One region of the Pseudoalteromonas sp. SR45-5 genome, then DNA from elsewhere that is predicted to be linked to it. Evidence: predicted binding sites of a transcription regulator. Region 1 holds the regulator's gene; each other region holds the start of a gene.
The links. The regulator ArgR, encoded in region 1, controls arginine synthesis, uptake and breakdown. The targets are predictions, from matches to a motif close to ANTGAATANNTATTCANT.

Region 2: a site for ArgR is predicted at 2,106-2,123, ahead of H5072_RS14690 (OadG family protein). Genes of this name have one in related genera too.
Region 3: a site for ArgR is predicted at 2,006-2,023, ahead of H5072_RS07860 (aspartate aminotransferase family protein). Genes of this name have one in related genera too.

The regions. Positions count from the first base shown of each region.
Region 1 is NZ_JACJDN010000286.1:139-4,857, forward strand. It holds gene mdh (malate dehydrogenase) at 1-889, opposite strand, end outside; gene argR (transcriptional regulator ArgR) at 1,115-1,582, shown strand; gene H5072_RS11555 (Dyp-type peroxidase) at 1,590-2,489, opposite strand; gene H5072_RS11560 (ABC transporter ATP-binding protein) at 2,538-3,587, opposite strand; partial or broken gene H5072_RS11565 (iron ABC transporter permease) at 3,588-4,719, opposite strand, start outside.
Region 2 is NZ_JACJDN010000434.1:33-3,498, forward strand. It holds gene oadA (sodium-extruding oxaloacetate decarboxylase subunit alpha) at 23-1,804, opposite strand; gene H5072_RS14690 (OadG family protein) at 1,816-2,061, opposite strand; gene H5072_RS14695 (DUF1328 domain-containing protein) at 2,580-2,753, shown strand; gene H5072_RS14700 (hypothetical protein) at 2,812-3,003, shown strand; partial or broken gene H5072_RS14705 (YcxB family protein) at 3,137-3,466, shown strand, end outside.
Region 3 is NZ_JACJDN010000152.1:1,773-5,238, reverse strand. It holds gene astA (arginine N-succinyltransferase) at 1-479, opposite strand, end outside; gene H5072_RS07860 (aspartate aminotransferase family protein) at 565-1,770, opposite strand; gene H5072_RS07855 (HDOD domain-containing protein) at 2,150-3,310, opposite strand; gene H5072_RS07850 (aminodeoxychorismate/anthranilate synthase component II) at 3,354-3,466, opposite strand, start outside.

The sequences.
Region 1 (4,719 bases):
TTTCAAGCATGTCATTTTTTGCTTTTGTTTCAAATGCGCTTAGTTCGCCGTAAGAAAGAATTTCTTCTACGCCGTTTTTACCTAAACGTACTGGATGTGCAAAGTACTCTGCATCGCCATTTTCAACAGCAACGTAAGCGTAATCTACAACTTCTTCACCTTGTAGGCCTTTAACTAAAGACATACAAAAACGAGCTGCAGCAGCACCCATAGATAGCGTAGCTGAACCACCGCCTGCTTTAGCATTTACAACTTCAGTACCCGCATTTTGGATACGTGGAGTAAGTGCAGCAACTTCTTCATCAGTGAAAGAAACACCTTCAACTTGAGAAAGTAGAGGCAGAATAGTTGTGCCTGAGTGACCACCAATTACTGGTACTTTTACAGTTGCTACGTCTACGCCTTTAAGTTCAGCAACAAATGCTTCTGAACGAATAACGTCAAGCGTAGTAATACCGAATACGCGTTTAGCGTCGTAAGTACCTGCTTTTTTGAATACTTCAGCAACAATTGGAACTGTGCCATTTACTGGGTTAGTAATAATACCTACTAACGCTTTAGGACAGCTGGCAACAATGCCTTCTGCTAACGTTTTGATGATGCCAGCATTTACATTGAATAAATCAGCACGATCCATACCTGGTTTACGCGGCATACCCGCTGGGATAAGAACGATGTCAGAGCCTTCAAGCGCTTTATTTAAATCGTCTGCGCCAAAGCCTGCAACTTTAACATCTGTTGGGATGTGAGAAAGGTCAACCGCAACACCTGGTACTACTGGTGCAACATCATAAAGTGATAATTCAGAGCCAGCTGGTAAGCCTGTTTTTAATAATAAAGACAACGCTTGGCCGATACCGCCTGCAGCACCTAATACAGCAACTTTCATTGGAATTCTCCGTAATTTGAGGTAGGAAACATTTGTGGCTCTTAAGATAATGAAATTAGCGACTAAAAACAAATTTATCCTGTCTATTTCAAGTATATTTTCGACCATAGTCGTAAACTTATGTGATTTAACGCATCAAACTGGCAAGTTAACTAAACAACTGCTGCATAATTATTCATTTTTGTGTAGAATTTGCGGCATAAATAACAAAAACGAATAAAGACTATGCAACCACAAGATAAACAAGAAGCACTGGTAAAAGCATTTAAATCACTATTAAAAGAAGAAAATTTTGGCTCTCAAGGCGAAATAGTTGATGCGTTAAAAGATCAAGGTTTTGACAATATAAGTCAGAGTAAAGTTTCACGCATGTTAAGTAAATTTGGCGCTGTACGCACACGCAATGCCAAACAAGAAATGGTTTACTGCTTACCTGCTGAAATGGGTGTACCTACGGCTAAAAGCCCATTACGCCAATTAGTAATCGACATTATGCACAACGAAATGATGATCATCATTCGTACCAGCCCAGGTGCTGCTCAGCTTATTGCACGTTTATTAGATTCATTAGGTAAAGCAGATGGCGTACTAGGAACTATTGCCGGCGATGACACTATTTTTATCGCTCCTGCTAAAATATCTGAAATAGATGTAACACTTGAACGTGTTCGCATTTTATTTGATACGGTTTAATAGCAAATTAAATTTGTTTTAAAAACCCTATTGAAGGTGCAAAGAAAGCAGAGCCCATATCGGCTTGAGTAAAATCAAGCCAGTGGTCGTAGCAATCCCCTTCCCCTAAACGACTATTAAGTACTTTTTCAAATGCGGTGCCCGTACAAGCGCATGTAATTGATAACATTCCCTGCTCATACACGTCGCCATAAGGCATGCTTTGATTTAATAGTAGCGGTTGTCCCTCTTCGTCTTTTAGCTCACTTCGCGAAGCATGGCTGGTTTCGATCGCTGGGGTAATTAGCGTGTTATCAAGACGCGTACGTCCCATTATTTGCTCTTGCTCACTCAATGATAAATGCTGCCACATAGTTAAATCATGTTTATAACGCTGAACATGAATATAACTCCCCTGATCTTCAAAGCTACCAGGGTTGCTGATTAAAGCCGTAGCGCGCTTTTTTCTTCCATGTGCGGTGTCGCCACCATAAATAAAACCGTTAAAATCACGACCATCTAAAAAGCGAAAATTCCGAATTTGCTCCACCAGCTCTACATCGGGGGCAAATAATTTTAAAATTTGCAGCGCAAATAAATGGTTAACATCTTCACGGTCAGAGCGAATTTGTACAAATAAATCACACGGTTGTACGCTCATTTGGTGATCGCTATGGGTTATATTGGGAAAGCTCTGTAATTCGCTTGGAATGTATTCAGGGAGGATATGCGGCCAGTATTGCGCACCAATAGCAACCATACAAGAGAGCATTGATTCTGAAAATTGATCGCTAAACTCTTCTTCTATAGCGCTTACTTGTTTTAACTTTGCGCGAAGTGATTCGTCTTGACCATCAAACACATTAAAAAATAAGTGCAAACCGTGTAAGTTTGCTTCAGCACAAATCCCTGATTGCGCTTGCGCCATTGTTATTCCTTAGTTTTACAGATAAAAACACAGCGAATAACAAATTAATTACGATTCGAAAAAATTCACCGTGTGAGGTTTTATTTTTATTATAACCTGATCATTATTTTCAAATGACTGGCCATATTGTGCAGCAACTTCAATTTCTTGTTCATCAATAACAAGCGAATAAACATACGCCGAACCAATAAAGCGACGACTTATGATTGTAGCTCGCTTGCTGAATTTGTCACTTTGGTTATCTGCCACTAATTCTATTTGATGAGGGCGCACATATATAAGCCCTGCACTTACATTATGCTTACTCTCAACATAAGATTCGACTAAACCAAATGGTGTTTTATATTCAGTTGCGGTTAACACTTCTGCGCTTAAGTATATGCCCTGACCCAGAAACTCTGCAACCTCCTTTGAACATGGAGCTGCAAAAAGCTGCTCAGGCGTGCCTTGTTGCTCAATTTTACCGCGATGCATAATGGCCAGTGTATCTGAAAAGGCAAATGCCTCTTCTTTTGAATGTGTAACAAATACAGCAGATACTTGAGTTGCCTTAATAATTCGACGTATATCAGCAATTAATTCAAAGCGTACTTGTGTGTCGATGTTTGAAAAAGGCTCATCAAGGAGTAATAAACTAGGTTTATAAGCTAATGCACGAGCGATAGCGACGCGTTGCTGTTGGCCACCCGATAACTGGTGTGGAAACCTGTCAGCACAGCCAATTAAATGTACAAGCTTAAGCATTTCATCAACGCGTTGCTGCTTTTGAGCTTTGCTCATATTACTAAGCCCGAATGCAATATTATTTGCCACCGTTAAATGCGGAAACAACGCATAATCTTGAAACATCATGCCGATGTTACGATGCTCAGGTGAGACAAAAGATTGCTCATCACTCACTAATTTACCGTCTATAAAAATAGACCCTTGCTTGGCTTCAATTAAACCTGCAATCGCCTTTAATGTGGTTGTTTTGCCGCATCCACTCGCCCCGAGTAGACAAACAATTTCATCTTTACCCACTGTTAAATCTAAATCGTGAATAACCTTTGTGCCGTTATAGTGATAGCTCACGCCTTGTAAAATTAAACTACTCATTTAACTACGCTGCTCCATAGAACGATTAATAAAATACAAAGGAATAAACCCAACGATAACAATAAATAATGCAGATATTGAAGCAAGCTCTAATTGCTCGTCGCTCACATACTGAAATACATGAGTAGCTAAGCTTTCAAAATTAAACGGTCTGAGCAATAGCGCAGCTGGCAACTCTTTCATACACTCAATAAATACCAATAAGGCAGCAGTGAGCAATCCTCTTCGCAGTAAAGGTAGGTGCACTAAACGCAGCGTTTGCCCTTGGCTTTTACCCATTGATTGGCTTGCCATATCAAGTGATGGACTAATACGTAAAAAACTCGACTCAATTGCTCCATGTGCAATGGCGTAAAACCTAACAATATAAGCAATAATAATAGTAAGAATGCTACCTGTAAGCAGTAAGCCAATGTCTAAGTTATACGGCTCGAGTGCTGTGTTAATAGTGTTCTCTAATAATGTAAGGGGTAACAAAACCGCAATAGCGAGTACAGTTCCTGGCAACGCATAACCTGTGCTTGCTAAACGACCAGGAATAAGCGGATACGCTTGCTTTGCAACACGCTGATAAAAAACCACAAAAACACTCAATGTAATGGTTATAACACTTACAACCCCTGCCACTTTTAAACTTTGCCAAGCGTAACTAAAAAACTCAACATCCCATGCTTTATCAAAGTAGGTAATGGCGTAATTTATAAGTACTGCAATAGGAATTACAAAAGCGATAAGTAAAATAAAGCTACAAAATGCCGTTGCGAGCCAAGCAGACTTTCCTTTTAATACATAGAGAGATTCGCTATTTACACTTGATTGTCGCTCAAATACCGCTTGGTTTCGGCGACTAAAACGCTCTGCCATTAATGCTAAAAATAACAGCAGTAACATCACACCCGATATTTTAGCGGCCGCTGTAAGTGAGTAATAACCAAACCACGTATCGTATACGGCGGTTGTTAATGTACTTACGGCAAAATAACTCACTGTTGCAAAGTCGGCCATGGTTTCCATACTAATAAGTGCAAGAGCCGCCACAATTGCCCCACGAGAGAGCACTAAACTGACTTTAAAAAAGCTTTGCCAAGGAGATAGCCCCATTAACTGGCTAGCTTGTACTAATTTGAATGAC
Region 2 (3,466 bases), on a different contig from region 1:
ACCTTCCATCCTCTATTTACTCCTAAGCTAATGCAATCATAGCGTCGCCGGTAGTTACAGCATCGCCTTCACTAACTAACACTTCAGCAATTGTTCCGGTATGCGTAGCGCGTATTTCAGTTTCCATTTTCATGGCTTCCATAATAATCACTACATCGCCTTCGTTAACAACTTGCCCAGCTTTTACCTTAATCTTAAAAATATTACCGGCTAGAGGCGCGTTAAGTGTTTCACCTGATGCAACCGAAGCAGATTGAGGAATGTGCTCAGAGTCTTTTAATGTTACTTCTTTAAGTTCACCACCTTGCGCTACGACTACGTCATAAACTTTACCATCTACTTTTACGCTGTATTGCTCAGCCTTCACTTTGTTATTATTTGAAACTGATTTAGAAGGTGCTTTACTGCTTTTATCTTCAACAGAAGGTACTGGCTCAAATGCATCTGGGTTGTCGCGGTTTTTAATAAACTTCAAACCAACTTGTGGAAATAATGCATAAGTTAATACGTCATCAATTTGATCATCAGCAAGTGTTAAACCTTGCTCTTGTGCTTCTTTTAATAACTCAGCTTCAAGCGTTGCAAGCTCAGGTGCAATGTTATCAGCAGGGCGACAAGTAATAACTTCCGCTCCATCAAGCACGCGCTCTTGTAGCTCTTTATTCATTGGTGCTGGTGTTAAGCCATATTCACCTTTTAATACGCCAGCAGTTTCTTTAGTAATTGTTTTATAACGCTCACCCGTTAGCACATTAAGTACCGCTTGAGTGCCAACAATTTGCGACGTTGGTGTTACTAAAGGTAAAAAGCCAAGATCTTCACGTACACGTGGGATCTCAAGTAAAACCTCATTAAGCTTATCGGCTGCGCCTTGCTCTTTAAGTTGGTTTTCCATGTTTGTAAGCATGCCACCAGGTACTTGAGCTAATAAAATGCGCCCATCAACCCCTTTTAAGCTACCTTCAAATGCCGCATATTTTTTACGTACATCTCTAAAGTAAGCAGCAATTTCTTCTAGGTGGTTTAAATCAAGCTCAGTATCACGCTCAGTCCCTTCAACTATCGATACAATAGTTTCAGTTGCGGAATGTCCATAAGTCATACTCATTGATGAAATAGCGGTATCGAGCATATCAATACCAGCATCAATTGCTTTTTGGTAAGTAGCAGTACTTAAACCTGTTGTAGCGTGGCACTGCATAGCAATTGGAATAGATACAGTTTCTTTAAGTGCTTTAATTAGTTTTTCAGCATCGTACGGCTTTAATAAACCCGCCATATCTTTAATACAAATTGAGTGACAACCCATATCTTCAAGCTGCTTTGCAAGAGTTAGCCACATATCAAGTGTATGAACTGGGCTAACTGTGTACGAAATAGTACCTTGAGCGTGAGCGCCTACTTTTACAGCCGCTTTAATAGCTGTTTCTAGGTTACGTACATCGTTCATTGCATCAAATATACGAAATACATCAACGCCATTTTTATGTGCACGTTCTACAAACTTTTCAACTACGTCATCAGCGTAATGGCGGTAACCTAATAAGTTTTGACCGCGTAATAGCATTTGCTGTTTAGTATTAGGCATCGCTTTTTTAAGTGCACGAATACGCTCCCAAGGATCTTCGCCTAAATAACGAATACACGAGTCAAATGTAGCACCGCCCCACGATTCAATAGACCAATAACCCGCATCGTCTAATTTGCTAGCAATCGGTAGCATATCGTCTAGGCGCATACGCGTTGCTAATAATGATTGGTGAGCATCGCGTAATACCAATTCTGTTAATTTTAATTTAGCCATGTGTGTGCCCCTTATTTATTATTTGATTTGTACTGAGCAATGGCAGCACTAATAGCAGCGATGTGCTCATTAGGCACACCTTGAGATTTAAAAGATGGTGATTTAACTGGTGTCGCCACGTCAGGTTCGCTAAAGCGCGTCACCAAATTAGACATAAGCGTTACTGCACCAATTAATATCGACAGAAATACAAACACCCCAACCATGCCAGTAAGCATTAAGTTACCAGCCGTTGTGAGTAGAGCACCTATATCCATTTTTCTCCCCTTGAAACCCATATCGAAAATAAAAAATCGATTTAATTAAATATTTATTCACTGGATAATAACAAAACTAATCGCTTTGTCTACATCTTGTAAATTGGTAAAACCAATTAAACAATAAATAACATAACACTCAATTAATTTACATGCCATAACTCAGCAATCACGCGCTCTACAATACATACAAGAAATAACGACTATAGCTAATAGTTATATGGAAGTTGTTAATTAACTATCAAGCTAAGTAAAATAAACACTAATTCTTAATATAAAATGCAAAGCCACACACCAATTGTTAATTGGTCTTACCAAAATAAGTTTATTTAGTGAACATTTAGCAGTTATTTGCAACAGTGTGAATAACTTACATAACAAAGCGTAAAAGTTACTAACCAACTAATAGCTAGAATAACAGCAAAAACCCATAACTAATTGATATTTATGCCAAATAAATTTTGGCATATAACTGGCATTAGTTATTATGAGCAAATTTGATAACCAAGGAGAAAACAATGTTACGCTGGACAATTACATTTTTAGTTATTGCTTTAATCGCTGCAGTGTTAGGTTTTGGTGGCATCGCAGGTGCCGCAGCTGGTATAGCAAAAATTATATTTTTTATCTTTTTAGTACTTTTAGTGATTTCATTAGTTTCAGGTGCACTACGTGGTAAATCACCCAGGTAGATAAAGCATTCATCTAACAAACACTAAAATTTAATTAATACTTACAAGGAATTACACTATGAACTCTACAACTTTAAAAGCAGCACTAATCGCAGTATTTGCAGGTTTTTTCATGATGGGTTGTGAAGACAACCATGCAGAAGATGCTGGCGAACGTATCGACGAAGCAGTAACTGATGTGCAAAACTCTGTTGAAGATGCATGTGAAAATGTTAAAGAAGGCGTGAACGCTGAAGAAACTAACTGTTAATTCTTCTTGTACCGCTAAAAAAACGGCTTTCGAGCCGTTTTTTTGTGCCAGTAATAAAATCACTGACTATAAAGCTGCTCATTTAGCAGTTAGCTTGTTAAAATAAAAAAAACGATATTTAAAGCAAGGCAAAATGGCATTCACAACCACCTACACATTAGATAAACCCTACTTTTACGAGTGTTTTGATGAGTCACTCCCTTATAGTAAGCGTGCAAAACCTAAATACTTTTTACTTGTGTTGTTAGTTGCGCTTGGTCTATTTGGCATTTATGTTTTAGACGATCATTACTTAGGATCGTTTATGATCATGTTAGCGGTACTCGAGTGCGTCGCTTTTTACTATCGCAGACCATGGTGGGTAACCAGACAAATGCTCAGCAGAGCATCAGGCTCTGAGGTAACACTTACCTTTGATGAAGAAGGTATTAAATCTGCTAATCATTACAAAAGCTATCAATTA
Region 3 (3,466 bases), on a different contig from region 1:
ACTGTTTGTGCAAAACGCTCTTGATGCTGCTTTATAAACATAAAGCGCGCTTTGGAAAGTAGCTTACCGTTACAATTTTTACGATAGCCATCTTTTAAAAACAATGTGCAAAGCTCTGTAGCGCCTGTGTAGTCGTTACATAGCGTTAAAATATCAACCGCTTTGTATACGTTTAATGTGCGCGAAGAGTGAATCACTTTACTTAAGTGATAATGATAAAATGCATCATCAAGCCCTACCGCAGCTTCAATTGCAGACGTACCTACAACATCACCGGTTTCGCTATCTTCAAGAACAAACAGGTAGCCTTCGTCACCGGGTTGTGACGTTTGCTTAGCAAATGAACTTACAGAATGGTCTATTTTCTTTTGCAATAGTTCTTCGTTTAATGGCAAAGACGTAAAACCATGCCCAGATTCGTGGGCAATTTTCAGTAATGCTGAGTAATCATTTTGCTGGATTGGGCGAAGGATCATCATGAGTCCGCTTGCTCCCTTATAAATAACGGTAAATAGGAATTGCAGGGCAAGCGGTGCTTGCCCTTAATTGGTTGGCTTAAGTCGCTTATGCGTTTACTACGCTTGCTACTGCTTTTTCAAAGCGTGCCATACCTTCGCGAATGTCCGCTTCAGGAATTACTAAAGATGGAGTGAAACGTATTACGTCTGCACCGGCAACTAGTGACATAAGGCCTTGCTCAGTACCTGCCACTAAAAACTCTTTTGCACGACCTTTGTATTGCTCGTTCACTACTGCACCAATTAATAAACCTTGGCCACGGATTTCGCTAAATACGTTGTATTTTTCGTTAACCGCGCTAAGTAGTTCATTAAATAATGCTGCTTTTTCTTTTACGCCAGCCAGTACGTCTGGGGTATTTACTGTATCAAATGCCGCTTCTGCAACAGCACAGGCAAGCGGGTTACCGCCATAAGTAGAACCATGTGTGCCTACTTTAAGGTGCTGTGCAATTTCAGTTGTTGTGATCATAGCGCCAATAGGAAAACCGCCGCCAAGTGCTTTAGCCGAAGTTAAAATATCAGGTACTACGTTTAAGCCTTGGTATGCATATAAATCGCCAGTACGACCAACACCTGTTTGAACTTCATCAAAAATAAGCAGTGCGTTATGTTTAGTACATAAATCGCGAACGCCTTGAGCAAACTCATCAGTTGGTGAAACAATACCGCCTTCACCTTGAAGAGGTTCCATCATTACGGCACATGTTTTATCGCTGATAAGTGCATCAAATGCAGCAAGGTCATTGTAATCACAATGTACAATGTCGCCAGGCTTAGGACCAAAACCATCTGAATATGCAGCTTGGCCGCCAACAGTTACGGTAAAGAATGTACGACCGTGGAAACCTTTGTTGAACGCGATGATTTGTGATTTTTCTGCGCCAAACTTATCAAGTGCAAAACGACGCGCTAATTTAAGCGCGGCTTCGTTTGCTTCTGCGCCAGAGTTGGCAAAGTAAACTTTTTCAGCAAATGTCGCATCAACCATTTTTTTAGCTAGGCGAAGTGCCGGCTCATTGGTCATTACGTTAGATAGATGCCAGATTTTTTCGCCTTGCTCTTTTAATGCGCCTACTAATGCAGGGTGGCAATGGCCAAGACAGTTAACTGCAATACCACCAGCAAAGTCGATAAACTCTCGACCTTGTTGATCCCATACGCGAGAGCCTTCGCCTCGAACAGGAATTACGCTTGAAGGTGCGTAGTTAGGAACCATTACGTGATCAAATAATTCGCGATTGACTGTCATTTTATTTCCTCTTAATTGTGAGCAACACAAAACATCAAAATAGGTGTTTGGTTAATATTTGTAACCAACTTTATAGGCAAGATCAGTAACCTGATAATTGCGCAAAATTGCTTTGTGGTTCAATTTTCAGACGCACATTATTTCAGAATTACTGATATCTGTCTCGTTAAAAACTTTCATGTATCCCTTGAAAATAAAGGGCTAAAGATATTATTTCATAGATAGTGAATAACTATTTGCATAGCTATTTATGCTTATTTTTAGGCAACTAACCGCATGAGTACAGAGGCGCACACGCTTTAATCGGCAAATATGTAATATAACAATAAGATGAAAATGAATGGTTAGTCGCAAAAAAATTAACAAAAAATTCAGATTTTTAGTCAATTTGAATAGCTAAATTGGTAAAATTACTCGATTGGAGGGTTTTTAGTTCCGTTTTAGTGAACTTAAAGTGCGAAAACCAGCTTAGAGCTTCATCAGGTTCAATAAGTTGATGTTCTTTTAAATTAAGATATTGAGAATAGCACCGTGCCTTTAGCATTACTTCTGTTAATGGCAGTAATGTATCGCCCTTATCTACCCCATTTACTAGCTGCTGCATTACCCCTTTAAACGGTAAATATTTAAAAGCCATTTTGTCTATTACCTTAGCGCTTACTTCTATCGATTTATTGCTAAGTAGAGTAGTTAAAAATAGCGGGTCGGGCTGAAGCTCTAATAATGCGGTGTGTAAATCTTTTTGGTTTTCATTTCGGGCTAGCTGTACTTTACGTTGCCATATTTGCTCAAACGTTTTTAAGTACAAGCGCACTAATGCAATTCGCCCTACATCTAAAAGCATACCAAGGGTAAATGCATGAACGTCATTTACATTATTAATTTGTGCAATTTTTTGCGCTGCAATCGCGTTTGCCATCGCGCTGTCGCGTAGCCGGCGTTTTAATAACGAAAATGGTTCGGTGCTATGTGGCATCCAATGGCGGGCAGCAAATGTAGGAATAACTAGCTGTAAGTTATCAAGGCCAATATAACGAAGGGCGAGCGATGGCTTATCTACTTTTACAGACGTGTTTTTACTACGTTGATTACGATAGTAAGGTAAATTAACGAGCGTTACTAACTCCCTACCCAACCAGCTTATATCATTAACCAATGGCTCTAAACGCCCTACCGACGCTGACTTTACCGCTAATATATCGAGTATATTGGCAATGCCATCTTCAATACCTATGGTGCTATGAATTACGCCATCTATATCTTCGAGCTGCTTATATATAGCTGTTTCAATTGTTTTGTGCAGTTGCTCACTGGCTTGAGCGCGGTACTTATGATGTGCAGTACTGCTTTGCTGGCGTTTATTCTGTGCGGCCACTTCAACCTGAAGCAAGGTACGCTGCTTCATGGGTTCGCCGTAATCTATATCTAATGTATGAATGAAACCAATTTGCTGATGCGCAAAGCTATGCCCAAGCAATAAGTCATGAGCTCGTTGGCTTAGTATTTTGGCAGTACGCTGCTGGGCTACAAGTTCAGTCATGACATCCATTAATAAAGTATAAAATGCTATGTGTATTATAACATTAGAAGCGAGTTAAAAAGTTATCAAGCAGTTCTAAGCCTTGAGCAGTTAAAATAGCTTCGGGATGAAACTGCACACCTTCGATAGCAAGTTCATTGTGTAACAACCCCATAA